Regions from separate parts of the Anoxybacillus ayderensis genome, predicted to be linked through region 1. Evidence: riboswitches for the same ligand, from Rfam matches in the RefSeq annotation. Region 1 holds a riboswitch; the other holds the start of a gene.
What was found. Region 1 has a riboswitch for thiamine pyrophosphate ahead of tenA (thiaminase II). Riboswitches for the same ligand answer to the same signal wherever they lie in the genome.
Positions count from the first base shown of each region.

Region 1 (15,411 bases):
CCGTTGTTTTGTAATATCTTTTGCATTTTTGTATTCTTCATATAAGGCGTTAAATTTTGCGACATCTCCATATGCTTTTTCAATGCGTGCCACTTTATCAGCTTCCGCTTGGGAAATTAATGCGTCTTTTTCCCCTTCGGCTTCTTTCGTTCGTTTATTTCGGTATTTATTTGCTTCGTTAATTTTCGTGTTCATCGTTTCGCGTGCATCTGTGACGTTTGTAAATGCTTTGCGCACTTCATCATTTGGCAAATCAACATCTTGTAACTTCACAGCTAAAATAGAAATGCCGATATCGTATTTTTTCATTAATGCGGTGAGCGATTCGCGCACATCGGCTTCGATTTTTGCCTTCCCTGACGTTAAGGCATCGTCGATTTTTGAACTACCGATGACGCTGCGCAAGGAGGCAGATGTCGCATTGTATAAAATTTGTTCCGGTTCGTATGAACGATAAAGAAATTTCGCAGGATCGGTAATTTTCCATTGGACGACCATATCGGCGAGCACAATATTTTCATCGCCCGTAATCATTTTTGTATCCCCTTGGTTTGAGGCGACGACTTTTCCGTTTTCTTCTTTGTATCCAAATTGTAAACTAAACGTTTCTCGCGATAACGTTTCGACCGTTTGAATCGGCCAAGGGAGCTTAAAATGTAGTCCTGGTGTTGTCACTTCCTCATCAATTTTCCCAAATGTTAAAATAATGGCTTGTTCCGACTCATCAACGGTGTACCATGATGTTAAGGCAATGACGAGAAGAAAAATGCCCAAAATGGTACCGATGATGATGCCGGTAAAGGAACGATTTTTCATATAAACCCACCTTTCTTGTTATTTATATGTATGTACGGAAAAAACAGAAAAAAGTTTCAACAAAAAAGCTACTGATGTGTTCATTGAATTCAGACAGTTAAAAAAATATTTGAGACAGATACTTTGATTTGATAATTGCCATTAAAATAAGGCCAACCTAAAAATTTAGGTTAGCCTTATATAGGTTGTAATATAAATTTGATATAATGTAGTTGTTTTAATTATCATTCATTAGGAGGAAATTTATGAGAAAACTATTCATAATGATGATACTAATATTCTTTGTTGCGTACTTGATCCACAAAACAGATGAGGGAGCAAATTTTCATTCTCCGGTTTATTCAGGGCGTGAACTGAAAATCGGAATTGTTGGGGATATTCCCAAGATTAGGGAAAAAAATGTTTCTTTCATTCAAATGTCGATGGAAGACGTTTTGCAAAAAAAATTCGCAAACGTGGATAGTGTATTTATTACTAAAAAGCACTTAAAAGAGGCAGCTGAGCCACAGTATGCTAAAATTTATTGGGAATCCCCTATTCCGTTTGTTTTTATTGATTCTGAAAAGGTCTATTTGGCGTTTCTTGATGACCAATTAAGTTATGAAGACGCTCACATCATAAAATCAGGAGACTATGTAGTAGGATTTTATAAAGATACGTACTTTGGTATAGGACTTTACAATAATATTAGGAATGAGAAAACTATCCAAGACTGCTATTCTCGACTATTTGTTATTATAGAACGGTTTAAGAACACAGGTAAAATTTTAATTAAATAAGTGATGTGACACAAGTTTTATGTAATTACTGAGCAGAGAAAAACAAAAAGTTTACATAAAATGTAAACTTTTTGTTAGTTGCGCACTCAGTAGCTCATATATATTTTCGTTGTACGTTTCGCCCGTCGTATGTGAATAGCGTCGGTTTGTTTTCGATCACTGTTTCGATATGAACCGCACGGCCCCAAAGTTGATAAATGTAAGGAAGCACTTTTTCTAAATATTTTACGTCTAGTTCAATACCTTCGTACCAATGTTTTAAATATAGTTCCCCATTGCGCATATAGTCGCCATCGTTCACTGTAATGTATGGGAAGCCGCCGTTTACGCGCATGTTCACAAGTTGATCGCGTATATGCTCCCAATGTTTATCAACAATTTTGTAGTCTTTTCCTTGTTTTTGGAATAAATACATATCTTCGCGCATGACGAGTTCTTTCGTTAAATAGTTGCGCAAAAAAGAAATGTCGGATTCTAATTCGCGTACTTCAAATATTTTTGCGCGTCCCGAACCCGGTTTGACGCCAAGCTTTTTCATTTCTTCCGTCGGATTGTCCCACCGTTTTTCAATATCTTCAAAAATTTTCAGTCCTAAATAGTATGGATTAATGCCTGTACGTGAAGGTTGCACAACGCCTGCATTTAATTTCGCAAATTCAATCGCTTCATCGCTCGTTAAATCCATTTCGCGTAAAATACGTTGATGCCAGTACGTCGCCCATCCTTCGTTCATAATTTTCGTTTCGAGCTGCGGCCAAAAATAAAGCATTTCTTCTCGCATCATCGTTAAAATGTCGCGCTGCCACTCGTCGAGTTCACGGCTATATTCTTCAATAAACAGCAATAAATCTTTCTCAGGATGGGGAGGAAATTTTCTTCGTTTTTTTCGAGCGGGCGTTGTTTTTTTCTTTTCACCAAGAGACCATAAGTCGTCATACGGAGAAGGTTTTGGCGTTTCATGATCGTCTTCGTATACTTCCGTATCAGCAATCGTCCATGAAAGTTTCGGGCGCAGAAGGGAAGGATCAATATGTTCTTGAATGGCTAATACAGCGTCTAAAAACTTTTCGACTTCTTGCTTCCCGTATTCGTGCTCGTAATGCTTTATTCGTTCGGCTGTTGCTGCCATGCTTTCGACCATATCTCGTTTTGTGTTGCTAAAGCGAACGTTATTTTTAAAAAAGTCGCTATGGGCAAGTACGTGTGCGACAATTAATTTATTTTGAATAAGCGTATTTGTATTTAATAAAAAAGCGTAGCACGGATCGGAGTTAATGACAAGTTCGTAAATTTTACTTAATCCGAGATCGTAATGGAGCTTCATTTTATGAAATTGTTTTCCGAAGCTCCAATGGGAAAACCGTGTCGGCATACCGTATGCTCCAAATGTGTAAATAATATCAGCTGGACAAATTTCATAACGCATTTCATAAAAATCGAGTCCAAACCCTTCAGCAATTTCCGTAATTTCCGCAATCGCTTTTTCTAATGCTTTTTGTTCATCTCGTTTCATCGCGCTCCCTCCTTATGACAATGTATGAACGAGCGCGTCATTTGATACGTCAGGAATGATTCATTGACTTTATATTTTCTTTCGTATATATTTAACTATGTTAAATATTTATATAGTTAAAAAAGGTGGGGTGGGTATGGAGCAAACGCCGTTTCCTACGCTTGTTGAGCGATTAGAGCATGCGTTTTCGTTAGCCGTTCGCAAACTGGCAGCCGATTTAGCGAAAGAAGAGATTGGCTTAACGAAACCGCAGTTTTTTATTTTAAATTTGCTGTCAAAGCGTGAAAAATGCACCGTGAGCGAATTGGCCGATGAAATGTTTGTCAAACCGAGCGCGATTACAACGATGATCGATCGCTTATATAAAAGCGGGTTTGTCTTGCGCGAACGGGATGAGGAAGATCGTCGCGTTGTGTATGTACAGTTGTCTAAAAAGGGGAGAGAAATGCTTGAACATGCGCGGGCGGAGCGAAGAAAAATTATTGAACGTTATTTAAAACAATTGCAACCCGATGAGCTTAAACAATTTGTCTGTACGATCGAAAAAATTGTTGCGACAAATGAAAAAGAGGAGAAGTGATACACATGAAAGAACAGGCCGCGATACAAGCGAGCATGGCCGATATACAACAAAAGCGGGGCATTTTAATTACAGGACTACTTGTTGCGATGTTGTTTGGGGCGCTCGATGGAACGATTGTTGGCACAGCGTTGCCGCGCATCGTTGGGGAACTTGGTGGACTAAGTATGATGGCATGGTTAACAACAGCGTACATGCTCACATCAACAACGATTGTTCCAATTGCCGGGAAGCTTGCTGATTTGTTTGGAAGAAAGTCGATTTATGTGACAGGATTAGCGATTTTTATTATTGGTTCAGCGCTATGTGGCATGGCAGATACGATGACGCAGCTTATTATTTTCCGCGCCATTCAAGGAATTGGCGGTGGCATTATGATGCCGATGGCGATGATTGTCATTGGTGATTTATTTACAGGGGCAGAGCGTGCAAAATGGCAAGGTGTGTTTGGCGGCGTATTCGGATTAGCGTCTATTCTTGGTCCACAAGTTGGGGGATGGATTGTTGATTCGTTAAATTGGCGTTGGGTGTTTTATATTAACCTTCCCGTCGGCATATTAGCTATTGTTCTCATTTCTCTTGGTTTGCATAATCATCGTATGGCTGAGCGCGTAAAACTTGATTTGGCCGGCATGTTTACAATGGTTGTGGCCGTTGTTTCGTTGTTGTTAGCGTTAACGTTCGGCGGCGACAAATACGATTGGCTATCATGGCAAATCATTTCTTTACTAGCTAGCTCGGTCGTTTTCTTCAGCTTATTTGTGTTTGTTGAGCGTAAAGCTGAAGAGCCAATTATGCCGATTCATTTATTAAAAAATAAGACGTTTGTTGTGCTCAATAGTGTCGGCTTTTTTATGTCTGTTGGCATGTTTGGAGCGATTATGTTCGTGCCGCTCTTTATGCAAGGCATTATCGGGATGAGTCCGTCAGAATCGGGAACGATGATGTTTCCGATGATGTTTGCCCTTATTATCGCAAGCATGATCGGTGGACGGCTTGTGCAAAAAATTGGCGTCCGTCCGCAAGTCATTGGTGGAATGGTGCTTGTAGCGCTTGGCTTTTTCTTATTGTCAACGATGGATGTCCATACAAATAAATGGACGGCGATGTCATTTATGGCGACGCTCGGTTTTGGGCTAGGATTTGTCAATCCAGTCATTACGCTCGCGTTGCAAGAAGTATTTCCAAAATCGCAGCTTGGCATCGTGACATCATCGAGCCAGTTTTTCCGTCAAATCGGTGGGACGTTTGGGGCAACATTGTTAGGGGCAATTATGAACCATCGTTCGAAAGATTTATTGGAAGCGAAGTTTCTTCCGTTATTACAACAATTGCCGGAACAAGCGCATGCGATGATGGATTCATTTAAACAACTCGTTGAATCGAATCCGCAAAGCGTATATTCGGTTATTTTAAATCCAGAGACGTTGAAAAAAATTCCTGAACAAATGCAACAAATGTTTGTGCCTGTATTAAAACAAACGCTCGTTGATGCGTTAAGCGATGTGTTTTTGTACGGATTGATTTTTGTTGGCATTGGCTTTATTTTTGCGATGTTTATCGGTCGCATTACGATTTCAAATCGAACGAATAAAATGAATGAAATGGAATAAATTATAAGTATACAGTAGGCAACGATGATGCATCGTTGTCTATTTTTGTTCGTATTTAAACCGTTTGCACAACAAAAACGAAATTTTTTATGAAAAAGTGCAACTTCCTCTTTAAACGAAGCCGTTTGTATATTAACATGAAAGAGTGAAGATCATTGAAAGCGATTTATTTTGATTGGATTGAGGAGGATTTTACGTGAAAAAAGCTTGGTGGAAAGAAGCGGTTGCATATCAAATATATCCGAGAAGCTTTATGGATTCAAACGGAGACGGCGTCGGTGATTTGCAAGGGATTATTCAAAAGCTTGATTATTTAAAAGACCTTGGAATCGATGTCATATGGATTTGTCCAATTTATAAATCGCCAAACGCTGACAACGGCTATGACATTAGTGACTATCAAGACATTATGGAGCAGTTTGGCACGATGGAAGATTTCGATCAATTGCTTGAAGAAATTCATAAGCGCGATATGAAAGTCATTTTAGATCTCGTCATTAACCATACGAGCGATGAGCATCCGTGGTTTATTGAATCGCGCTCATCACGAGATAATCCAAAACGCGATTGGTACATTTGGCGCGATGGAAAAAATGGAAAAGAGCCAAACAACTGGGAAAGCATTTTCGGTGGTTCAGCTTGGGAATATGACGAGACGACGGACCAATATTATTTGCACGTTTTTGCGACGAAGCAGCCCGATTTAAACTGGGAAAATGAAGATGTTCGTCGCGCGTTATACGATATGATCAACTGGTGGCTTGACAAAGGAATTGATGGCTTCCGTGTTGATGCGATTTCACACATTAAGAAAAAAGAAGGTCTCCCTGATTTACCGAATCCAAAAGGTCTTGATTACGTTCCTTCGTTTGATGGACATATGAATCAAGAAGGAATTATGGAGTATCTTCGTGAACTTAAAGCGCAAACGTTTGCGCGTTATGACATTATGACGGTTGGAGAAGCAAACGGAGTCACTGTAGAGGAAGCGGAAGATTGGGTCGGTGAAGAAAACGGCATTTTTAATATGATTTTTCAGTTTGAGCATCTTGGACTTTGGCAAAAAGGAACAGACGGCGGTGTCGATGTTCGGAAATTAAAACGCGTATTAACGAAATGGCAAAAAGGGTTAGAGGGCGTTGGATGGAATGCGCTATTTCTTGAAAACCACGACCAACCGCGTTCGGTGTCAACGTGGGGAAATGATGAGCAATATCTTGTTGAAAGCGCAAAAGCGTTAGGTGCATTATATTTTCTTATGCAAGGGACACCGTTTATTTATCAAGGGCAAGAAATTGGCATGACGAACGTACAGTTCGAAACGATTGATGAATATGACGATGTCGCTATTAAAAATTACTATCGCATTGAACGCGCCAAAGGTCGTTCTCATGAAGAAGTGATGCGCTGGATTTGGAAAAATGGCCGCGACAATTCGCGCACACCGATGCAATGGTCCGACGAGAAAAATGCCGGCTTTACGACAGGGACGCCTTGGATTGGGGTGAATGAAAACTATAAACAAATTAACGTTCAAAAGCAGCTAAACGACCCGAACTCTGTTTTAAACTTTTACAAGCGCATGATTCAACTTCGTAAACAACATGATGTATTCGTTTACGGAACATATGATTTAATATTAGAAAACCATAAAGCAATTTATGCGTATACGCGCACGTTAGGCGATGAAAAAGCGGTCGTCATCGTGAACTTAACAGACCGAAAAACGATGTATCGCTACGACTCGTTAAAATTAAATAGCGAGCAACTTGTGTTAACAAACTACGATGTCAAACAACATAAACATGCGACGCGTTTTACATTGCGTCCATACGAAGCGCGCGTATATTTGGTGAAATGATGATGAAATCCCCTTTTCCGATATGGAAGAGGGGATTTCACATTTTTTTTGCAATCATTTCATACTTTTCACATCTCTTTTTTGTACATTCATGACAAGCACATCTTTTTAAACGGAGGGGTTTTTGTGAAAAAAACGCGCAATTTGCATTTATGGATCGGACTTATTTGTTCTGTATTTTTGCTTTTGGAAGCGGTCACAGGCTTATTGTTAACAGAGCGATGGTTAATGGGAATGGGTGGTCATTCTCACGGTAGCCATGAACATGCGCACGGGGATGGACATGGACATGCGAAGTTAAATATGATTGATGCGGTGAGAAAAGCGAGTGAGTCTGGTGCGTTTTCAATGGACGAAGTTGGTGTCGTGATGAATCACGGTATGTATATGGTGCGGTTAAACGATAAAGAAGGGACGCTAGTAACGATTGCGCCAGACGGCACAGTTGTGAAAAAAGAAGTGAACAAATTCGCCTCGTTTGTCCGTGCGATTCATGTTGGGAAACTTGGGATTTGGAATCGTCTCATGATCGATGCGGCTGCGATTGCGATAATCACTTTAACGGGAACAGGGATTTATTTATCTGTGAAAATTTTGCGAGCGCAGGCAAAAGCGAAACAGCGAAAATCCGTGGCATAAACGAAAAGCACTTCGCATCCATGGTTGGTGTGAAGTGCTTTTTAACTAATTCGTTTCGTTGGTGTTTGTTGAATTTTCCCTGTTCCGTTGCAAGACGAGCATGTTTTATACAGCGACAAACAAATTTTTATTTTCTTTTTCCCGAAGCACTTGGGACAAATCGTTTTTAATGACATATCGATCACCTCCACAAAAGTAAGCGTTTTCAATTATAGTATACACCGTCTTGTTGTCGTGTGTGCGCAACAATTTTGTCCATTTTCAAACAGGTTGGCGGACGCCAACCTGTTTTATTTGCGTGAATGTACTTCGTAAATTGCAAACTTCAAATAGTCCCCTTCGTCTGCGGCAAGCAGTTTCGGATGGTCATATCCTGCGCCGCTCCAATGAATTTGACGTAAAATTTTCTTTGCATCAAACGCCGCTTCTGCGACCATCGCTTGGAACATATCGGGATGCACATGATACGAGCAACTGGCTGTTACGAAAAAGCCGCCGTCTTTGACGAGCTTTAAGCCGTTTAAATTAATATCTTTATAGCCGGCAAGCGCTTTTGGTACCGCATGAGCGGACTTAGCAAACGCTGGAGGATCAATAATGACTACATCCCATTTTTTCCCCTTTTGTACACACTCTCTTAAATAATCAAACGCATTCGCCACGACGAAATCGACGTTTGTAAATCCGTTTAGCTCAGCGTTTCTTTTTGCCGTTTCAATCGCATGTTCAGAAATGTCGACAGCGGTCACATGTTTTGCCCCGTATAAGCAGGCGTTTAACATAAATGAGCCGGTATGAGTAAAACAATCGAGCACAGTCGATTCGCTTGTAATGAGCGGCTTGATCGCGGCACGATTTTGGCGCTGATCGAAGAAAAACCCTGTTTTTTGCCCATTTTCAATGTCGACAATATATTTCACGCCATTTTCTTCAATTTGTACGTTCGTATCGCACGTGCCGTACCAAAATCCTTTTTCTTGTTTCAGCCCCTCTAATTCACGCACGTGGACGTCGTTGCGCAAATAAATGGCTTTCGGCTGAAAGACGTCAAGAAGCGCTTGTAAAATCCATTCTTTTCTTTTTTCCATGCCGAGCGATAAAATTTGGACAACGAGCACATCTTCGTATTTATCGACGATGAGCCCAGGTAAAAAATCCGCTTCTCCATAAATGGCGCGACATGAACGAACGCCCGGAATCATGCGCTCGCGATACGCCCACGCTTGCCGAATGCGATTCATAAAAAATTGCGCATTTAATTCATCATTTGGATTTTGCGTTAACACGCGCACGATCATTTGTGATTTCGGGTTAATGTACCCTTTCGCTAAAAAATGACGTTGATGGTTATATACGTTGACGAAATCACCTGGTTCAACGTCTCCCTCAATATAGTCAACTTCGCTTTGAAACACCCACGGATGTCCAAGCTCGAGCCGCTTTTTTCTTTTTCGTTTTAAAAATACATTCGCCATACATTCCACTCCTGAACTATATATTCGCTACTTTAGCATACAGGAAGAACACGATATGCGCAAATGATGGATAAAAATATTTGACAAAACAATGAAATATGCTAATATTAGTGACAAAGTGAATAACGCAAATGCATTCCACTAGGGGGGCCTTTAGATAGGCTGAGATCAAAGTGTGCCTTTGAGACCCTTAGAACCTGATCTGGATCATACCAGCGTAGGGAAGTGGAGACGGTGCGAAGTGTATGTATATGCTAATTTCCATCGTTTACAAACCACTTTCTTTGCGCAAAGAAAGTGGTTTTTTATTTTTCATGAGGGGGAGAGGAAATGTTGTTTTCAGAACAGTTGCGCAAAGCTGTCGATCCGATTTGGGAAGCGAGTTTTCAACATCCGTTTGTGAAAGAGCTAGGAGAAGGAACGCTAGATTTACGTTGTTTTCGTTATTATGTATTACAAGATTCATATTATTTGACACACTTTGCGAAAGTGCAAGCGCTTGGCGGGGCGATGGCTGAAGATTTACAAACGACGGCAAGCATGGCGAATCATGCGCAAAATACGTATGAAGCTGAACTTCATTTACATGAAACGTTTATGAAAGAGCTCGGCATTACAGAAGAAGAAAAGGCGTCATTTGTTCCCGCCCCAACCGCGTATGCATACACGTCACATATGTATCGGGCAGCGTTTGCGGGGCACTTTGGTGATGTGTTAGCGGCCATTTTACCGTGCTATTGGTTATATTACGAAATTGGCGAGAGGTTGAAGCATTGTAAGCCGAATCATCCAATTTATGCGAAATGGATTGAAGCGTACGGCTCCGATTGGTTTAGACAGCTTGTCGAACAACAAATTGCGCGCTTAAACGACATAGCGAAAACAGTAAGTGAAAAAGAGTTGGAGCGAATGAAGCAACACTTTTGGATCAGCAGTCAATATGAATACTTATTTTGGGAAATGGCGTACAAATTAGAACGTTGGCCAATGGAAGAGGAGGATGTTTATGCAAACGAAAGGGCTTAAATTAACAGACGTATTAACGACCGTTGTTGTAGCGATTGTGTTTGGGATTGTGTATAAAGTGTGGGGACCGCTTTACTATGCGGTTAAACCGCTTGGGCTTCATCTCGATCAGCTTATTTATGGCATGTGGTTTATTGCTGCGACAGTGGCATATTTGTTGATTCGTAAGCCAGGAGTGGCGTTGCTTGCGGAAGTCGCTGCCGCCTCAGGGGAGTTTTTAGCTGGATCTGAGTGGGGACTAGAAGTGTTATTTTACGGTTTTGTGCAAGGATTGCTCGCTGAGCTTGTTTTCGCCGCTTTCCGTTATAAACGTTTCGACGTGGCGGTTGTGTCGCTTGCTGCCGTCGGTTCAACCATCGCTTCGTTAGTGCTTGATTTTTATAAAGGATATATCGATCAATTAGCGTGGTGGAATTTAACGTTATTTATCGGTGCGCGTTTCGTTGGAGCGATCATCATTGCGGGGGTATTTGCTTATTCGCTTGTCAAAGCGCTCGAAGCGACAGGTGTGACGCAACTGTTGCGCCCGACGACAAAAGAAGATTACGACTCGCTTGATAAATAGAAGGTGACATCGTTGATACACATTGAACAATTGCGGTTAAAGTTTCCGGGGGCGGAAAAACGGTTATTTACCGATGTATCGCTTTCGATTAAAAAAGGAGAAAAAGTGTTGCTTTTAGGTCCATCAGGGTGTGGAAAATCGACGTTATTACAAGTGATGGCGGGCATTATTCCACGCTCGATCGATGTGCCGATGAAAGCAAAAGCGCTTCATATTCCAAAGCAAGTCGGCTATGTGTTTCAAGATCCGGATGCGCAGTTTTGCATGCCGTACGTCGATGAAGAAATTGCGTTTGTCCTTGAAAATCTCGGTGTGCCACGTGCGGAGATGAAAGAAAAAATCGAGCGCGTTCTTCAACGCGTACGCCTTCGTCTTCCGCACGTTCATGTGCCGATTCAAACGTTATCGGGAGGAATGAAACAGCGGTTAGCGATTGCCTCTGTCTTGGCGCTTGACCCGGATGTGTTATTTTTAGATGAACCGACAGCGCTTCTCGATGAAGAAGGAACAAAAGCAGTATGGGAAACGTTAAAAGAAGTAGCGGACGACCGAACAGTTGTTATCGTTGAGCATAAAATTGATCACATTCTCGATTTTGTTGAGCGCATCATTTTGTTTAACGAATGTGGTGAAATGATTGCCGATGGCCCAACGGATCATATATTTTCGACGTATCGTTCGTTTATTGCCGAACAAGGCATTTGGTATCCACAAGTGTGGGAGACGTACGAAAAGCCAAAAACAGCGCAACAACCGTATCATCCGTCAGACGTGCTTTTACATGTGCAGTCGCTCCGCGGTTTTCGACAAAAAGAAGAAAAAATCACAGTCGATGATGTCGTCATTCGTGCAGGTGAATGGATTGCCATTACAGGGGAAAATGGTGCAGGAAAAAGCACGTTGCTGCAAAGCTTCATGAAGTTAATTCGAACAGAAGGCGATATGTATTGGCGAGGAGAGCTAGTAAAAAATGATGGGGTATTATACGACAACATCGCTTTTGTATTTCAAAACCCGGAGTTTCAATTTGTTACAAATCGTGTAGATGATGAGCTAGCTTATTGTTTACGTCTTGAAAAACGCTCGGAATATGAAATAGAAGAGGAAGTAGAGAGGTTGCTTAGGCGGTTTCATTTAAGCGCCCAACGGCATTTGCATCCGTACCAATTGTCGATGGGACAAAAGCGACGGTTAAGTGTCGCCGCTTCAGTAACGGAGCGCCATCGCATATTGCTTCTTGACGAGCCGACGTTCGGGCAAGATGCAAAAAATACGTTTGCGTTGCTCGAATGGCTTGAAGCGTATCGACAACAAGGAAAGGCGATTGTCATGGTGACGCACGATGAGCGCATTGTTTCTCAATTTGCGACGAGACGATGGATCATTGAAAAAGGAAAACTTGTCGCCGATGAAACGATCGTGCCGCGGACGCTTGTGCGAGGTGGGATATGATGAGATGGAGCATCGAACATAAAGAGACGTGGTTGCATGAAACGAACCCAACCGTAAAATTATTGTTATTTTTGCCGATGTTTATCGTTATTGTTTTTGTCCATAACCCAAATGTGCTCATCAACTGGACGATCGGCTTTACGGCATTATTTATGTTGTTTAGCGGTTATCGAATGAAGCATATGCTTTTGTTTTTCGTTCCGTTTTTCTTTATTTTCATTTCTACGTCGTCGTCGATGATTTTGTTTGGCAAGGGAGAGACAACGTGGTTTCGCTTTGGGCTCATTCATGTGACGGAAGAAAGTTTTTATCGCGGCGTTCATCTCGGATTTCGTACGCTTTTGTTTGCCATTTTTGGATTAATGTTTGCGCTTACGACAAAGCCGGTGTTTTTGTTTTATTCACTTATGCAACAAGCAAAATTGAAACCAAAATATGCGTATAGTTTTTTAGCAGCCATTCGTTTATTGCCAATGATGGTAGAAGAGTTTCAAACGGTGCATCAAGCGTTAAAAGTGCGCCGAGCGGCTAAAGCGAAAGGTTTTCGCGGGAAGCTTGAACTCATCAAACGATACGCGATTCCGCTTTTATCACAAAGCATTCGCCGCGCCCAGCGCATTGCGGTGGCGATGGAAGCGAAAGGATTTACAAATGAACGAGCGAGAACGTTTTATTATGAACTGACGCTCGGAAAATATGACGTGTATTTATTTGTTGTCATATGCATGATTGTTGCGATGGGGTATTACGTTGCCGATGCGTTTCCGTATGTTTCAATAAAGGATGTGCGTTAAGATGAAAGAGCTTCATCTCATCTCAACAGGAAAACAGTCAATTGAAACGTTTGTTCATATTTCATCGCTCGTACATTCATATGCCCACTTTATTCATATTCGTGAAAAACATCGTTCGGCAAAAGAGATAGGCATGATTGTGGAAAAGTTGCTTGAAGCAAGTGTCCCAGCGCAAAAAATAATCGTCAACGATCGGGTGGACGTCGCTGTCGTTTATGGCGTTGGCGGCGTTCAGCTCGCCCATCATAGCCTATCTCCCAAACGAATAAAAGAAAAGTTTCCTTTTTTGCGCGTCGGTTGCTCCGTGCATACGTTTGAAGAAGCGAAGCGGGCGGAAAAAGAAGGAGCGGACTACGTCATTTTCGGACATATATACGAAACGAATTGTAAAGAAGGACGAAAGCCACGTGGGCTTTCATCGTTGCGTCAGTTGACAAGCCACGTACGCATTCCTGTCGTTGCTATTGGAGGCATTAAACCTTTCCATGTTCGTGATGTGTTCATGACGGGGGCAAAAGGAATTGCCGTCATGTCGACGGTGTTTGAGGCGGATGATCCGCTATATATGGTTCAACGATATTGGAAACAAATGGGGGCTAATACATGGACGTTTTAATTGTTGGGGGAGGCATTATCGGCAGTAGCATCGCTTTTGAGTTAGCGAAAAGGGGAGCATCAGTCGTCGTCATTGAACGGGGAGAGTTAGCGCAAGAAGCATCGTCGGTAGCAGCGGGGATGCTCGGTGCGCACTCCGAGTTTTCGGCAGACCATCCGCTCATTCCGCTTGCTTTAGCGAGCCAAGCGGCATTTCCAGCCGTTATTGCCGAACTGCGAGAGTTAACAAATATTGAAGTCGGATGGAATGAAGCGGGAATGTTAAAGCTGGCGACAACAATGGAAGAGTACGGAGAATTAACGGAACATTATGAATTTTGGAGGCGTATACAACCGCAGCACGTTCGCTGGTTAACTCCTGAAGAAGTGGTAGATATTGAACGAAACGTCCGGAATGAATATGGTGCGATGTACACGATCGATCAACAAGTGGACGCGAAACAGCTCTCGCTCGCTTTTGCTCATGGAGCAATGGCGAAAGGGGCGCGTTTTTTACCATATACCGAAGCGTACGATTTTATTTTCGATGGTGAACGTGTTGTAGGAGTGAAAACGACGAGCGGAATGTTATATGCGGAACGTATCGTCATCGCGTGCGGTGCATGGACGCCGATGCTCGCAGAAAAGTTGCGGTTATCGCTACATATGTATCCGGTCAAAGGAGAGTGTGTTTCGGTGACGACAGAGACACCGCTTTTACAAACAACTGTATTTGCGAAAAACGGCTGTTATATTGTGCCGAAAGCGAACAACCGCCTTGTCATCGGGGCTAGCGCGATTGCCCATTCGTTTACGAAAACGGTGCAAGCAAGTAGCGTGCATCATTTGCTAGCGCGTGCGATGCAAATCGTTCCGGCTATCGCCCATTCCACATTTGAGAAGGTGTGGGCAGGCATTCGGCCACAAACAAAAGATGGCATGCCTTATATCGGAGCGCATCCACAATATGAAAACGTATTCGTTGTGACAGGGCATTATCGAAACGGCATTTTGTTAAGCGCCATCACAGGAAGAGTTGTAAGCGATATGCTTGAAGAGAAAGACGTGCCATTTCATATGACGCTGTTTTCGCTAACGAGAAAGGGGGAGGGGCATGCGTTGCATCATTAACGGTGAGATGATTGACTTGCCAGCTCACATTCGTACTGTCGCTCAACTGTTACAACATTTTCGCATTCATGAAAAGATCGCGATCGTTGAAATCAATGCGAACATTATTATGAAAGAGAAATATGAGCATACAGCCATTGCGGACGGTGATCGCATTGAAATCGTTCATTTTGTAGGGGGAGGATAATATGTTACAAATCGGCCCGTATACATTTCAATCTCGTTTACTGCTTGGGACAGGGAAATTTCCGAACATCGATATTCAAAAAGAAGCGGTTGAAGCGTCAGGAGCAGAAATTTTAACGTTTGCCGTTCGGCGAATGAACATTTTTGCGCCCGATCAACCGAATTTTTTAGAAAAAATAGATATAACAAAATATAAACTGCTACCGAATACAGCTGGGGCAAAAACGGCGGAAGAAGCGGTGCGCATCGCCCGTTTAGCAAAAGCTTCTGGACTTTGTGATATGGTGAAAGTGGAAGTGATCGGGTGCGATCAAACGTTATTACCTGATCCGATCGAGACGTTGAAAGCAACAGAAATGTTATTAGAAGAAGGATTTATCGTTTTGC
Region 1 is NZ_JACDUV010000002.1:29,933-45,343, forward strand. It holds gene hflK (FtsH protease activity modulator HflK) at 1-816, opposite strand, end outside; gene HNR63_RS02485 (hypothetical protein) at 1,062-1,595, shown strand; gene HNR63_RS02490 (SpoVR family protein) at 1,690-3,108, opposite strand; gene HNR63_RS02495 (MarR family winged helix-turn-helix transcriptional regulator) at 3,245-3,688, shown strand; gene HNR63_RS02500 (MDR family MFS transporter) at 3,694-5,301, shown strand; gene HNR63_RS02505 (glycoside hydrolase family 13 protein) at 5,498-7,162, shown strand; gene HNR63_RS02510 (PepSY domain-containing protein) at 7,289-7,801, shown strand; gene HNR63_RS02515 (class I SAM-dependent rRNA methyltransferase) at 8,092-9,276, opposite strand; TPP riboswitch at 9,410-9,517, shown strand; gene tenA (thiaminase II) at 9,607-10,302, shown strand; gene HNR63_RS02525 (ECF transporter S component) at 10,277-10,867, shown strand; gene HNR63_RS02530 (ATP-binding cassette domain-containing protein) at 10,871-12,319, shown strand; gene HNR63_RS02535 (energy-coupling factor transporter transmembrane component T family protein) at 12,319-13,113, shown strand; gene tenI (thiazole tautomerase TenI) at 13,115-13,729, shown strand; gene thiO (glycine oxidase ThiO) at 13,717-14,838, shown strand; gene thiS (sulfur carrier protein ThiS) at 14,822-15,025, shown strand; gene HNR63_RS02555 (thiazole synthase) at 15,027-15,411, shown strand, end outside.

Region 2 (15,411 bases), on a different contig from region 1:
GTTCTTCGCTTAAATGGGCGTACAACTGCTTTGTTGCGATCATTGCAACAATCGGTTTCGCTAACCATTCATTCACTTTTTGTTGAATCGTCTGTTCATCACCAATTTCATCAATAAGTCCCACTTCATATGCTTCTTGTGCACTCATTACTTTTCCTTCCCATATCACTTGTTTTGATTTGACTTCTCCAATTTTCCGTTTTAAAAAGAAATGGCCTCCACCATCTGGAATTAATCCAATACTGATAAAATTCATTGCAACACGTGCTTGTTCATTTGCAATCACATGGTCGCAAGCGAGCGCTAAGCTAAATCCTAATCCTGCAGCAGCGCCATGCACATAACTGATCGTTAGTTTCGGCAATTGATACAGTGTGAGAGCAATTTGTCTAATCGTTTCCATTACTTCTATGAATGAATGTTCATTCGTTGACTGCAACATTGTTTTAATGTCTCCCCCTGCACAAAATCCCTTTCCTCGTCCGCGAATGACGACAATATCCGCCTCGCTTTTTTCCACTTCCTTTAACGCTTGTAGCAACTCCGCTAACATTTGTTCGTTTAAAGCGTTCAACACATCCGGACGATTCAATTCGATTGTTGCGACTCGCTCTCCATATGACAATACGATATGTTCCATTTTTCCCATCTCCCTCTTTCATATGTTCGTTTTTCTCTTTCGACGGATATAAATAAAATCCTGCATTAAAAATATAAAAGACGACATTAACTGCCGCCTTTTTGTTTTGCACACATCACGATCTCATATAGCCGCTTTGTTTGTTCCCGAATTTGTTCGGCACGGCAAATGGCCGAAATGACAGCGATTCCATCTGCTCCCGCTTCAATGACTTGCTTTGCTGTTTGTTGTGTAATCCCACCGATTGCCACAAGCGGAACGTGTTTTTCATGTGCGCGAATGTGCTTAATCATTGCTAATCCACATGCTTGTTTTGCATCTTTTTTTGAAACAGTCGGGAAAATCGGACCTAAGCCAACATAATCGGCACGAGCAGAAAGCGCTTGTTTCACTTCATTCAAGTTGTGCACAGATACCCCTAAATAGCGATCCCCTATTCGATCACGCACACGTTCAGCTGCCTCGTCTTCTTGTCCGACATGAACCCCATCTGCCTGTAAGGCAAGCGCTAAATCAACATCATCATTTACAATAAAAGGAATGTTGTGAGCAAGACATCGCTCAAACAATTTCTCAGCTAAACGATATTTTTCAACTCCTGCTAGTGCCCCCTTTCCTTTTTCCCGAAACTGAAACATCGTAATGCCACCTTCGATCGCTTCATCAAGCACGGCGAGTGGATCTTTCGTACAATCGACACTCCCCATTACAAAGTATAAAGATAGTTTTTGTTTCATCATTTTATTCCCCTCGAATGTGTGCGTATTCATCTACTTCTTCTGCGCTCGTTTCGTATAAAGCATTCAGAAATGCAAGCTGAAAAGAACCAGGTGCTTGCGCTTGTTTGGCTGCTTTTTCAGCTGCTACACCGTAATAAGCGAGCGCAGCGACAGATGATTCTACGATGTTTTCTCCTACACTAGCAAATGCGCCTAATACTGCACTTAATAAGCAACCTGTCCCCGTTACTTTTGTCAACATCGCATCGCCGTTTGAAACGATCGTTACGTGTTCTCCATCTGTCACTATATCATTTTTCCCAGTTACAACGACTACACAGTGAAACATACGTGCTACTTTTTTAGCCACGTGCACGAGATCACCTTGAACGTCCCCTGCATCTACCCCTTTTGTACGTACTTGTTCTCCAGCAACGCTTGCGATTTCTGATGCATTTCCACGCAAAATAGAAATGTTTACTTCATTCAATATACGTCTGGCTGTTTCTGTGCGATACGCTGTCGCTCCCGCCCCAACGGGATCAAAAACAACAGGGACGTTTGCTTCATTTGCCGCTTTTCCAGCAATCAACATCGCTTCTACGTCTGTTTCATTTAATGTGCCGATATTCAATACAAGCGCACGTGCTAAGCGCACCATATCAGCTACTTCTTCTTTAGCATACGCCATGACAGGAGATGCGCCTATCGCAAGTAAACCGTTAGCAACAAAATTGGTCACCACCACATTCGTCATATTATGTACAAGTGGTGACTCCTTTCTCACGCGCGTTAACCATTGTCCAACATTCATCGTTCATTCCCCCCTATAAAAAATAAAAACTAGTCGGAAAGAATCGACTAGTTTACATTGACAAAACATAGCCTACTTCCCTCCGCTGGTACAAACCAGATCAGGTTCAAAGGGTTGGAAAACTGATTGCGCGTTTTCCTCTCAGCCATCGCCATCCGGCACCCCTAGTAGTGTGATTCATTTAATTTTCTTTCATTTTAATACATTTTTTCTCATTATTCAATATAGAACATTGTCAATTTTCGTTCACATTTTTGTATAAAAGTGTGATATGTATCACTTACGTCACACATATTTTCCCCTATTGTTAAAGTGTTAATAAGAAGAGGAGGGGTTATGATGTTTTGTCATCAATGTGAACAAACACCAACAGGGGGATGTACAGTTGTCGGCGTTTGCGGGAAAGATGAAACGATTGCTAGCTTACAAGATACCATTGTGTTTGCGTTAAAAGGAATTGCAGCATATCGCACGCATGCTCATCAACTCGGATATACAGATCCATTCGTCGACACAACAACACACGAAGTGTTATATATGACGTTAACAAATTCTAACTTTAACGTACAAGAGCATTTAGATATGGCGATGAAAGTCGGTAGAGCTGCCATTCGAGTCATGGAACTACTTGATCGGGCACATACAGAACGGCTTGGCATTCCTCAGCCTGTCCGAGTCACACAAAATAAAATTGAAGGAAAATGTATTCTCGTAACAGGACATAATTTATTTGCTCTCGAACAGCTATTAAAGCAAACGGAAGGAAAAGGAATTAATATTTATACACACTCAGAAATGCTTCCAGCACACGGCTACCCACAATTAAAAAAATACAAACATCTAAAAGGAAATGTCGGGAAAGCATGGTATGATCAACGTCGCTTATTTGAAAAGTTTCCTGGCGCCATTTTAGCGACAACAAACTGTGTCATGCCAATTAAAGGTTCGTACGCTGAGCGCATGTTTTCATACGATGTAGCAGGACTAGAACATGTACAAAAAATTGAAAATGACGATTTCACACCGTTAATTGAAAAAGCATTACAACTTCCAGAAGCAAATATCGAATCAGAAGAAACATTAGTGACCGGTTTCCATCACGAAACAGTCATTCAAATTGCGCCTGAAATTATTCAAGCTGTAAAGGAAGGAAAAATTCAACGCTTTTTCGTCATTGCAGGATGTGACGCTCCTGGAAAAGGTGGCGAATATTATCGCTCATTAGCAACATCTTTACCAGAAAACACCGTCATTTTAACGACATCTTGTGGAAAATTTCGCTTTAACGATGTGGATTATGGTGTTGTTCCTGGTACAAACATTCCGCGATATATTGACTTAGGACAATGCAATAACTCGATTTCAACAGTAAAAATTGCGATGGCGCTTGCAGAAGCGTTTGGCTGTGAAGTGAATGAACTGCCTGTTAGCATCGTCCTTTCATGGTTTGAACAAAAAGCGGTTGCCATCTTACTCGGATTGTTTAGTTTAGGCATTCAAGACATTCGAATTGGACCGAAAGCACCACACTTCATTTCGGAAGGTGTGTTAAGCGTCCTACAAGATATGTTCGGCCTCAAACTTATCGGCGATGTAGAAGAAGATATGCAAGCTATGTTAGCACATTAAAAGGGCTGTTTCATCCAGCCCTTTTCTCATTTACGAAGCTTGATCTAACCATACGCTCATATTAAATCCTTCTTCTGTTACGTATCCATCCACACTCCAAATGCGCTTTTTCGCTTTTTTTGCTTCCTCTTGCGCTTTATACAATTTTTTTGCATATTTTGTATCCGGCTCAAACACATAAGCAACACGTGCCAGCCCTTCTTGTACAATTTTTTCTTGATACAAAGTTCCATCCTCCAACCATATGTACGCAAGCAATCGACCGTAGCGATCATACGGTTGTTCTTTCGCACTTAATTCGACCGTCACTTTTTTGTGAAGAAGGACATCTTTAGCAAATTGCTTTGCTTCTTCACCATACGCCTGTTTTTCGCGATACGTTTCTGGCGTGTCAATGTTTAATAGACGAACAGTTACAATCTCTCCATCTTTTTTTATTTTGACTGTATCCCCATCAACAACATATTGTACTGTCGTAACAAACGTCGTTCCTTTATTTTGCTGTACACAACCGTGAATAAGGAAAATGAATACAAAAAGAACAAACCATTTTTTCATCCTCGTATCATCTCACCTTCAAGGTGCGAAATATTTGACTCACATTCCAAAGTCCACTGTTTTCCATCAAACGAAACGATAGTCACACTCGTACCATATACGCGGCTATTTTCCCATAACTGTGCGAGCGGTTGCTGTTTCCAATATACAAGGAGCGTACGAATAACGACGCCATGTGTCACGACAAGAATATGACCTTCTGAATGAGTATCGACAATATGCTGAATGGCAGCGACAGCTCGCCGTTGCACATCAAGAAACGTTTCTCCAACGATCGGATTATATGCATGTGGTTCATGATAAAAATAATAATGATTTCGTTCATCTGTTTGAGCAATTTCGGCAATCGTTTTTCCTTCCCAATGACCTAAATGAATTTCACGTAAGCGTTCATCGAAATACATTGGTACGTCACGTTGTCCTAAAACAATTTGAGCCGTTTCTTTTGTTCGATCGCTCGGGCTACAATACAGAGCCGTAAACGGGACAGTACGTAAGCGTTCCTGTAAAAGTGTCGCATGTTTTCTTCCTGTTTCAGTTAAAGATGAATCTTTCCATCCTTGCATGCGTTGTTGTGCATTCCACTCTGTTTCTGCATGACGAATGACGTATAATTTTAACATGTTACATTCCCCCTCCAAACGAAAAAAGTAAGCTATGTTCGCTTACTTTTTCAGTATGCCATATGTTGTGAAAGTTGTGCAAAAAATATAGACTCTAACGATTGCCCATCTTGGCAAAGTGTAGAAACCGAATCATATACGAGCATTTGTCCTTGATGAATAAACGCAACAGCATCCGCAATTTCTTCCACGATCGACAACATATGTGTCGAAAAAAGAATGGCTTTTCCCCTTTCTTTTTCAATCTGAATGAGTCGTTTAAATTCCCATACCCAATACGGATCTAAACCGTTTGTTGGCTCGTCTAAAATAAGCAATGGCGCGTCTGCTAAAAGCGCTTGCGCAAAGGCAAGACGTTGTTGCATTCCTTTTGAATATGTCTTTACTTGCTTATGTTGATCGTTCGTCAACCCAACAAGCTGTAAACATTGTTCGACACGCTCAGCTGTTGCTCCTTGCCATCGTCCGAACAAAGATAACACTTCGTAACCCGTTAAAAGCGGAGGAAATTGCAAATGATCGGGCATAAAGGAAAACCATTTTTTCTCATATTTTTTTACTTGTTTTCCGTTTACACATATGTCTCCTTTTGTTGGAGTGAGCTGTCCAATTAACATTTTAATAATTGTGCTTTTCCCAGCACCGTTACCACCGCATAATGCCAAACATTGTCCTGGCTGAACAGAAAATGAAATGTTTTCTACTTTGTTTTGTTCATTGTATATTTTCGTTAGCTGTTTCACCTCAAGCATGACGTTTCCCTCGTTTCATCCATACGTTTGCTAAAAATAATGGCACAATCATCCATACGCATGCGATGGCTACAAATGACAGTTGTCCATTTGTGCTTTCTGCCCATTTTGACCATTCGTATAGTTGCGGTCCAAATAGAGCGCTACTTTTCATCGCCGTTATCGTCCAAACACGCACAAGCTCAACTGGATTACAAATAACAGATAACCCGAATAGTAAGATGGTAAACTGTTTTGGCACAAGCGACAATAATGCTAATGTGAGAAATTCATAAAATAAAACGAAAAACGCCCAAATAAACAAGCTGACACCGAGCGCTTGTAGACGATTAGAAGCAACAAGTCCAATGAATAAAGCGATCGCTAAAAAAATGCTCGTTAATACGATCGTTAATGCAAACGAAAGGAAAAAAAATGTCGACCACGTTCCTCCTGTTGTAAAAAGGACAACACTTGCACTTCCATATCCGAAAGCAATCACTGTCCATAATGATATACAACTACCGGCATATAATCCGAACGTTAACGAACGAGGGGAGATCGGGTATGTTAATATAAGCGATAACCGACCGTCTTCTTTTTCCCCTGCGATAAATAAACTACCTGCTAATAGGGCAACAAGAGGAACAAGTAAAAGAGATAAATTTAATAAAGCTGCCGTCGAACGTGTAAATACCCCCGCTGTTTCGTGTCCGCTACTCGCAATTACGGTTGATGATAAAATCGCAAATAAAATTGCAAAGCTCATGAGCCATTTGCTACGAATCATCATCATCCATTGGTACTTCATCGCCGTATTCATCGTTCAAATCCCCACCGATGTTGTTTTAGTTGCTCATACGTCCATAACTGTCCTTCCCCTTCTTGTTCCATGTACGCTTTCGCATGTTGCTCATTCGCAAATGAAACGACCCCGTAGTTCATCGGCGTCCAATAATCTGGATGATAAGCATAAACCGCTTTCTCGAGCTCAACCCATTCACCGTTTGTTACATCGCGAACATATAACTTAGCTATGTCATCGTTGTTTTGCATATTCATCCATTCCACCATGCAGCCAATATCGTCAAATTTATGCACCGTTCCATCTTTCAAAATCGCTTCCGTTGCATACTGCTCCGCTACGATACTCATATTGCAAACAACGCATACATCGATATCCGGATTAATGTCTTCCGGTTCATACGTTTTCTCTCCACTACATGCAACAAGGAAGCATGCAAATAAAAGACTAGCAATTTTTTTCATATTTCATTCTCCTTCCATATACAAACATAAACAAACTGCTTACTAATAAGATGCTTCCAAACAACAATAGTCTCCATGATCGTTCGTTTGTTTCGTTTTTATTGTAATCGACTTCCATAAGCGGAAAACGGTCTTCTCCTTGCGCCTGTGCTTGTGTAAAAAATGACTCCGTTGTATCAAGAAGCGCTAGCGCAGGACTTTGAAAATAAAATTGTACGCTTGGCCATTGTCGTAACAGTCGACTATACATCGAACGAATACGATGCGAGGCATCCCCAATTCCATCATCGTTCAAGTCGTAAAACCGGTAAGTATCCCAATAGTTCCCTTTTTCTCCATCATCAAATGCAATGGGCGCACCTTGAATCAATGCGTCTTCCATATTTCCTAAAAATTTATTTTCAACAACAATCGTATTGTCATTTTCATATAAACTATGCAGAGCACGATAATTTCCAATGAATTCATTTGCTTTTATAGTACAATGACGTCCGTTTTGTAATGATAACGCTGTGCTATTATAAAGCAACGTATTGTTATGCATCACAACATGTTCACTATCATAAATGAGCGCTCCGTATCCACGGTAGTCTAATTGTTTGGCAATCGTATTTTGTTCGATCGTAAATCGTTTTGACATCATCATCATGATTCCATTAATATTTTCCATCAGCACGTTCTCTTTTGCTATTCCATCCTCTGCATACATAAAATGAATCGCATAGCGCGCATTTGTTACTTTATTTTTCTCGATCGTCGTATGTTCAGCTCCATCCAAATACACGCCATCTTGCACACGCGAAATATCATTTTGACGTATAACGACATGTTTTGTCTTCAATAAGTGAATGCCGTTGCCACGTTGAGCAAAGTGAACATCTCGACCACGCATAACATTTTTTACGAGATGAATATTTTTTCCTTTTTCTACGTAAACACCATAATGCACATCTTCAATACGTACGTTTTTCAACGTCACATGTGAACTTTCTTTAATTTGTACACCTGCTCCTTTTCCGTATGCACTTCTACGAATCGTGAGCCCTTCTATGTAAACATGGGGTGCACGAATAGTTACGACATATTCACTTCCATCCCCATCAACTACCGCTCCGGGCTCAGCAATCAAATGAATCGGCTTATGAATAATAATCGGACCTTCGTATACTCCCCGTTTGACGACTAATACATCACCGGCATGCGCTTCATCAATGGCCTGTTGCAACTGTTTATGTACTTCCATTGTTTGTCCATATGCAGTTTCTGCAAACAAAAGTGTAACGATCGGTATAAGCAAAAAAAATAAGCTACGCATGTCTATTCATTCCTCGTTCTTATCATTTATACATCTACACTAATGTAAATTTGTGAAGAAAAAAGAAAATACATGTGAACAAAACGTGAAAAGAGGCACTAATGAAGCGCCTCTTTCGATTGATTATGCTGTTCAAGCCATTGTAGTAACTTCTCCGCTTCTAACGATTGACTAAAATAAAACCCTTGAGCAAAATCACAATCCATTTTTTGCAACAAAGATACTTGATCGTCGCGTTCTACCCCTTCAGCAAGTACTTGTAAATCTAAACTTTTCGCTAAATGAATAATCGTATCAACGATCGTAGCATCTTTTGAATTATCCGTGATGTCACGAATGAATGAGCGGTCGATTTTTAATAATGAAACGGGTAAGTTGCGAATGTAAGCAAGCGATGAAAAACCGGTACCGAAATCGTCAATTGCTACTTGAATTCCAATCTGTTTTAACTCTATTAAAATATGTCTCCCCGTCTCGATATTTTCCATTAGTCCACTTTCTGTGATTTCTAAAATTAAATAGTTTGGTGGAAACTGTGTATCTTGCAAAATATTTTTTACATGCATCACAAATTCTTTTCGATTCAGTAAAAATGGTGATAAGTTCACCGCGAGCTTTAGCGTCGGAAAATGGGTTTGCCATTGTTTTACTTGTCGACACGCTTCTTTTAACACCCATGTTGTAATTTCAAAAATAAATCCATTTTTCTCTGCGATCGGAATAAACTCTAGTGGTGAAATCGCTCCAAGCGTTGGGTGCGTCCAGCGCATGAGCGCCTCAACTCCCATAATCGCTTCATTATCTAGCGACACTTTCGGTTGGTAACATAAATAAAATTGATTGTTTAGCAACGCAATCGGTAGCTCTTGTTCAATCATTGTTTTTCGATTTTGTTGAGGATGGTAAAAATGATAACCTTTCCCTCTCTCTTTTGCGTAACAGAGCGCTTGATCCGCTTGTTTTAACAGCGTGTCTAAATCCATACCGTCTTGTGGAAAAAACGTCACCCCAACAGAAAGGCTAGATTGAATGACATGCTCTTTATATCGGAATGGTTCTACAAACGATTGAAGCAAATGTTCCAGCCGCGTAACAATCGTTTCTTTATTCACATCGTGTAGCACGATTGCAAACTCATCGCCACCGATGCGAGCAAAAAAGTCTTCTTGTTGCAAATGTTGCTGAATGCGACGAACAGCTTCTTGCAAAAAGAAGTCTCCAGCCTGATACGAAAAGCGATCGTTAATCCATTTAATTTTGTCAAAATCAATATAACATAATGCAAACGGTCGCTTTTGTTGAATCATATGTTGTACATACGATTCAAAATAAAAGCGATTCGGAATGTCGGTTAACGAATCGAAATGTTTTAATTTCGTAAGTGCTTCCTCGCAACATTTCCACTTTGTAATATCTTTTGCAACAACAATGACGTGTTCAATTTCATTTTTTTCATTTAACAACGGGTGGGCATGCATATGAATCCATATAAAATGCCCTTCATCCGTCCGCCAACGACAGTCAATTGTCGTCTCTTTTTCTTTTGTCGCATAAATCGTATGTAACTTTTCCATCAAAAGCGGTATATCTTCATGATGAACAAAAGAAAATAATTCATGGCTACACACTTCTTCTGTGCATTTCAACACATATTGAGCCGTCGGCGAAACGTACGTAATCTCGCCTTCCGCTGATAAAATAAATGTAAATTCAGATGCAAGTGAAGCGATCGAAGAAGTAAGACGCATATCGATAAACGGTTCATATTGATATGTCGCAACAACCGCCTGTAAGTTTCCTTCTTTGTTATATAAAGCTGTTGCTTGTACATATACATCGTTTTGTCCATTTTTTTGTTTTACGACGGCATACGAAACCGTGCGCCCATTTTCAGCTTCTTGTATAAACTTTTCTAACAGCCCGCGATCAACCTCACGATGATAAAAATGTTGAAAAAAATGTTCATCTGCTCCTAAAATTTTTCCATTTGGGGCAATGACAGCGATTGCTTGCATCATCTTATTCATCCTCTTTGTTGTTAAAGTTCTATCTTCATTTTCACTAAAAACGGTGAAAAAATCAACAACGTTTCTAATATTTCTGAATAATATCCTTTTTTTAGAAAAGCGCACAATCTTACCTTGTACGCTTCTCCCATAAAATCAATAAGCTTAGTACACTAACAAAAATCGTTGCACCCATATCGGATAAAATCGCGATCCATAACGTTAGCCAACCTGGAATGGTTAATAGTAGCGCCATCGCTTTTAATCCGAGTGCTACTGCAATATTTAAACGAATCGTGCGATTCACTCGTCGAGCGATAGCGATCGCTTCTGGCAATTTCCCTAGATGATCTTGCATCAAAACAACATCCGCTGTTTCGATTGCGCTATCTGTTCCTTTCCCCATAGCAATTCCGACATGCGCATGAGCAAGTGCTGGCGCATCGTTCATTCCATCTCCTACCATCGCTACGATATCGTCTTTCATTAACTGTTTTATTTTTTCCACTTTTTGTTCAGGAACAAGCTGGGCGAATACGTCTGTCACTCCTACTTGCTTTGCTACTTGTTGCGCGGTTTTCTCGTGGTCTCCCGTTAACATCACTGTGCGACGAATACCGATACGATGTAGCTGCTTCATCACTTCTTTGCTCTCTTCACGCACTTCATCAGCAATACCGAATAAGCCGAGTACATGTTGTTCATCCGCTAGAAAAACGATCGTCTTACCTTCACTTTTTAACTTTTCCGCATCTTTTTGAATTTGTTCGGACAAATCTTGTTGATCAAACATTCGTTCATTTCCAATACGATAACGCTTCCCATCTATTTTCCCTTCTATTCCACTTCCTGTTCTCGTCTCCATTTGTTCTGGCTGTTTATATGAAATATCATGCTGCTTTGCTTTTTGGACAATCGCTTGTGCGAGTGGATGGGAAGACGCACTTTCTAACGATGCAGCAATACGAAGCAGTTCATTTTCGTCAATATATGCAATGACATCCGTGACATGCGGCTTCCCTTTTGTAATTGTCCCTGTTTTATCAAAAGCAATCGTACGTACACGTCCGAGCGTCTCTAAATGAACGCCCCCTTTCACTAACACTCCTTTTCTCGCATTACGCGCCATACCAGCTAACAATGCGATCGGTGAAGATAAAATAAGGGCGCACGGACAACCGACAATTAAAACGGCTAAGCCTTGATATAAGGCATCGTGCCAAGGTACCCCAAACGATAAAGGTGGAATCGTCATCACGAATAACGCAACAACCATAATGAATGGAGTATAGTATTTGGCAAAACGTTGGATGAACAATTCAAGCGGTGTTTTTGTTTCTTGTGCTTCTTGCACGAGATGTAATATTTTGGATAAAGAACTATCTTTATATTGTTTTGTAATTTGGATGTGTAACATCCCTTCGTTATTTACACTTCCGCCATACACACTCATTCCTGTCTCCTTTTCGATCGGCATCGATTCACCTGTAATCGCTGCTTCGTTGACAGAACTTTTCCCTTGAATAACAACGCCGTCTGATGGAATTTTTTCACCGGGACGAACGAGCACAACATCTCCCACTTGCAACGAATCAATCGAAACGACACGCGTTTGCCCGTTACATATGACAATCGCTTCTTTTGGTACTTGTTTCAGCAACATATCAAGCGATCGCCGCGCCCGTTCCATGCCTAATCCTTCTAAATACTCATTTATACCAAATAAAATGGCAACAACCGTCGCTTCTTTCCATTCGCCAATGCCAAACGCTCCAATGAGTGCAATTGTCATTAACGTATCCATATTGAAACGAAAACGAACGATGTTTTTCAGCCCTTTGATAAACGTTTTATATCCACTGAGCGCTGTCGCAATGATATAAATGATGACGACTTCGTTACCGATAAATCGTTCAAGTAAAAAGGCCATGACAAAAAGGAAAATAGATGTGCCAACGAGATAAAGAAGAGGATTTCGTTTTCTTTGTGACTGCTCATCTTCTACCATATATGCCCCATCTGTCGCCAAAATCGCACGTACTTTTTCTAAATTCACGCGTTCATTCACACGTAATTTTCCGCTATTGTAGCTTAATGTTGCTCCTTCTCCATATGGAAGCGACTGAATTTGTTCTTCTAATGCTCGCGCGCAATTTGCGCATGTCAACCCTTTCACTTGATACTCCTTCACTTGACTCCCCCCTAATGATCACGCGCATGACGTATCGTTTGTTCAAGAATGTGCAACACATGCTCATCGTCATGCGAATAATATAACGTCGTGCCCTCTCTTCGATATTTCACAAGGCGTAAATTTTTTAAAAAACGGAGCTGATGAGATACGGTCGATTGTAAAAGTGACAATCGATTCGCGATCTCCGTTACTGAAAACTCACCAGATGAAAGTAAATGTAAAATACGAATACGTGTCGGGTCACTTAACGCTTTAAATGTTTGTGATACGATGAAAAGCGTTTCTTCATCTAACGGCTCATATAAATCTTCCACTCGTTCTCCCCTCTTTCAATATATGAATATATGTTCATGTAAGTTAATGAAATTGTATAATTTTTCGTAAAAAAAGTCAACATTCGTTTATGAACGTTGACTAAGTAACGCATATAAATCATGTAGCGTGTCGATTTTCAACCGTTGCAAGTCCGCAAAAACTCGCTTCCAAATCTCAAATAAACTCATCACATCTCCTTTCGCCGTATGACGATCAACAGGGGATAAATGGTAAAATGATAATGCATCATCGAGTGTTGGAAATGAATAGTGATATATACATTCCATTATTCTCCTCATTTCGATCGCGGTTTGCTGCAAAACGATCCGATAGTTTCGTGATAAAAATTCATTTAAAAATGCAACGTCGTGCTGAATATGATAACCGATTAAAATACTGCCATTTAAAAAAGAAAGAATATGATGAATCTCCTCTTCAAGCGAAGGCGCGCATACCACATCGTCATTTGTTATGCCTGTAAGTGCGACGACGTGCTCTGGAATCGGACGCTTTGGGCGAAAGTGAGAACAATACAGGTCAAACGCTTCACCTTTTTTTGTTTTTAAAGCCGCAAGTGAAAAAATTTCATCTCCTCTTTGAGGGGAAAAACCTGTCGTCTCTGTATCTAATAAAATAAACGTCACGTCAGAAAGCGGCGTTTCGAGCGAGTACGTATGTTTCTTTGCTTCTTTCATCATTTTTCGAATCCATGCCTCTTGTTGAAAAGCTGGACCGACCGCTGTCGCTTGATCATACCGAAGGCCAAGCGATAATACGCGGTTAATCCATTGAAACGGTCGCTCCATCAATTACACCCACTTCCTTGCATGACGTTGCATTTTTTTTGCTACTATCATCGCTTTTTTTAATCGTTGTTTTTCTTCTTTTGATAAATGTTGGATCGACAAATCGCTCTCTTCTAACGAACATCGTAAGCGAAAATACAAAAACGTCTGAAGCGCTTTTTCGATACGTTCAAACTGCTGTTGCGAGCAGCCGTGTTCATCATACCAACGCGTTAACCGTTCAAATGTTGAATAAGCATGAACAAATTGTTTTTGAACAGCAACCCATTTCAACACATGATTGAGCGGAACATATCCTCCTTGTTTTATATCAATCATGCCGCTTTTCTCTCCCCAACGTTCGACGTACACCCGTCCAAAAGGTCCAATCGGCACAAAAGGAATACGAACACTATCAATCATTCGACTGCGCAAAGAAAAAGTCGCCCCAATCTTTTTATATAATGTCGTTTTCAGTTGATTAGCAAGTGCATATTCCCCATAAATCGGACGCATATCAGCTAACATAGATAAATAGCGAATATCATCTATATGTTCGTTTGTTACATATTTTTCAACTTGTTCGTTCCATTCTTCAACTTCCTTTAACCATCTTTCGTTTGTCGCCATCACATAACCGGGACAATATGGATAACCGATTTTGTTTAAATAAAGAACGCCGAGGCGCGCATACTCACGCATATATACATAACAATCGTCTTTTTCGCTATGCAAGCATGAAAAAATCACACCGTTATCTTGATCAGTCCAAACGGTTGGTTCCTTTCGTCCGCTGCTTCCCATCACAAACCAACAAAAAGAAGAAGGTTTTTTGCCGATTCCTTGTCGATCAACTTCTCGTTCAGCTAACAACAACGCTTGTTTCATTAACGCATCGTGACACATACAAAGCGCATCGTATACATCAAATATATCGTAAAAAGAAAATGAAAAAGAAGAGAGGAGAAAAGCAACTTCATCATGAAGTTGCTTTAGTTGTGCTGTATCGCTACATTGTTCCGCCCGAGCGACAATTGAGTTCAAAGCATTCATACGATCACCATTTTCATAACGAACGAGATGAAACAACGGTTGGTGGTTGTTGATAAGTCGGGTCTAAATGTTCTGGATACCCATATGAACCATGCTCACTAATATCAAGTCCAGAAATTTCTTGATCAGGTGTCACTCGCAAACCGATCGTCTTTTTCAAAGCATATAAGATTATAAACGAAACAACCGCCACATACACTGCTGCACCTAAAACCCCAATCGTTTGAACAAGAAGCTGATCCACTCCTCCGCCATAAAACAACCCCGGTTTTCCAATCCCTGTTTTTTCTACAAGGCGTGGCGAAGCGAAAAAGCCAGTTGAAATCGTTCCAACAATGCCGGCTATCCCATGAACAGAAAATGCATAAATCGGATCATCAATGCCTTTTCGTTCAAAATATACAGACGTCCAAAATGTGAATGATCCCGCAACAGCACCAATAACTGCTGCCGCCCACGGCTCAACAAATGCGCATGCTGCTGTAATCGCAACGAGTGCGGCTAATACGCCGTTGACCATCGCAGGAATATCCGCTTTCCCAACAAGCCATTTTGCTGTCAAAATCGAAGCGATCGCTCCAGCTGCTGCTGCAATATTTGTTGTTAACGCGACATAACCGAAAAATCCATCTGCCGTTCCCATTGTACTTCCTGCATTAAATCCAAACCAGCCAACCCATAAGACGAAGCCACCGATAACGGTATATACTTGGTTATGGCCTGGAATGTAGTTCGGTGTCCCATCTTTGTTGAATTTTCC
Region 2 is NZ_JACDUV010000003.1:304,742-320,152, forward strand. It holds gene HNR63_RS06220 (enoyl-CoA hydratase) at 1-640, opposite strand, end outside; gene thiE (thiamine phosphate synthase) at 727-1,380, opposite strand; gene thiM (hydroxyethylthiazole kinase) at 1,382-2,173, opposite strand; TPP riboswitch at 2,234-2,349, opposite strand; gene hcp (hydroxylamine reductase) at 2,513-3,802, shown strand; gene HNR63_RS06240 (thermonuclease family protein) at 3,833-4,360, opposite strand; gene HNR63_RS06245 (histidine phosphatase family protein) at 4,357-4,983, opposite strand; gene HNR63_RS06250 (ABC transporter ATP-binding protein) at 5,034-5,735, opposite strand; gene HNR63_RS06255 (ABC transporter permease) at 5,728-6,537, opposite strand; gene HNR63_RS06260 (nitrous oxide reductase accessory protein NosL) at 6,534-6,983, opposite strand; gene HNR63_RS06265 (right-handed parallel beta-helix repeat-containing protein) at 6,967-8,298, opposite strand; gene HNR63_RS06270 (putative bifunctional diguanylate cyclase/phosphodiesterase) at 8,397-10,325, opposite strand; gene HNR63_RS06275 (heavy metal translocating P-type ATPase) at 10,435-12,495, opposite strand; gene HNR63_RS06280 (ArsR/SmtB family transcription factor) at 12,507-12,812, opposite strand; gene HNR63_RS06285 (exonuclease domain-containing protein) at 12,900-13,619, opposite strand; gene HNR63_RS06290 (DUF294 nucleotidyltransferase-like domain-containing protein) at 13,623-14,651, opposite strand; gene HNR63_RS06295 (ammonium transporter) at 14,665-15,411, opposite strand, start outside.
Region 2: linked by a shared signal. The riboswitch ahead of thiM (hydroxyethylthiazole kinase) and the one ahead of tenA (thiaminase II) in region 1 are both predicted to bind thiamine pyrophosphate.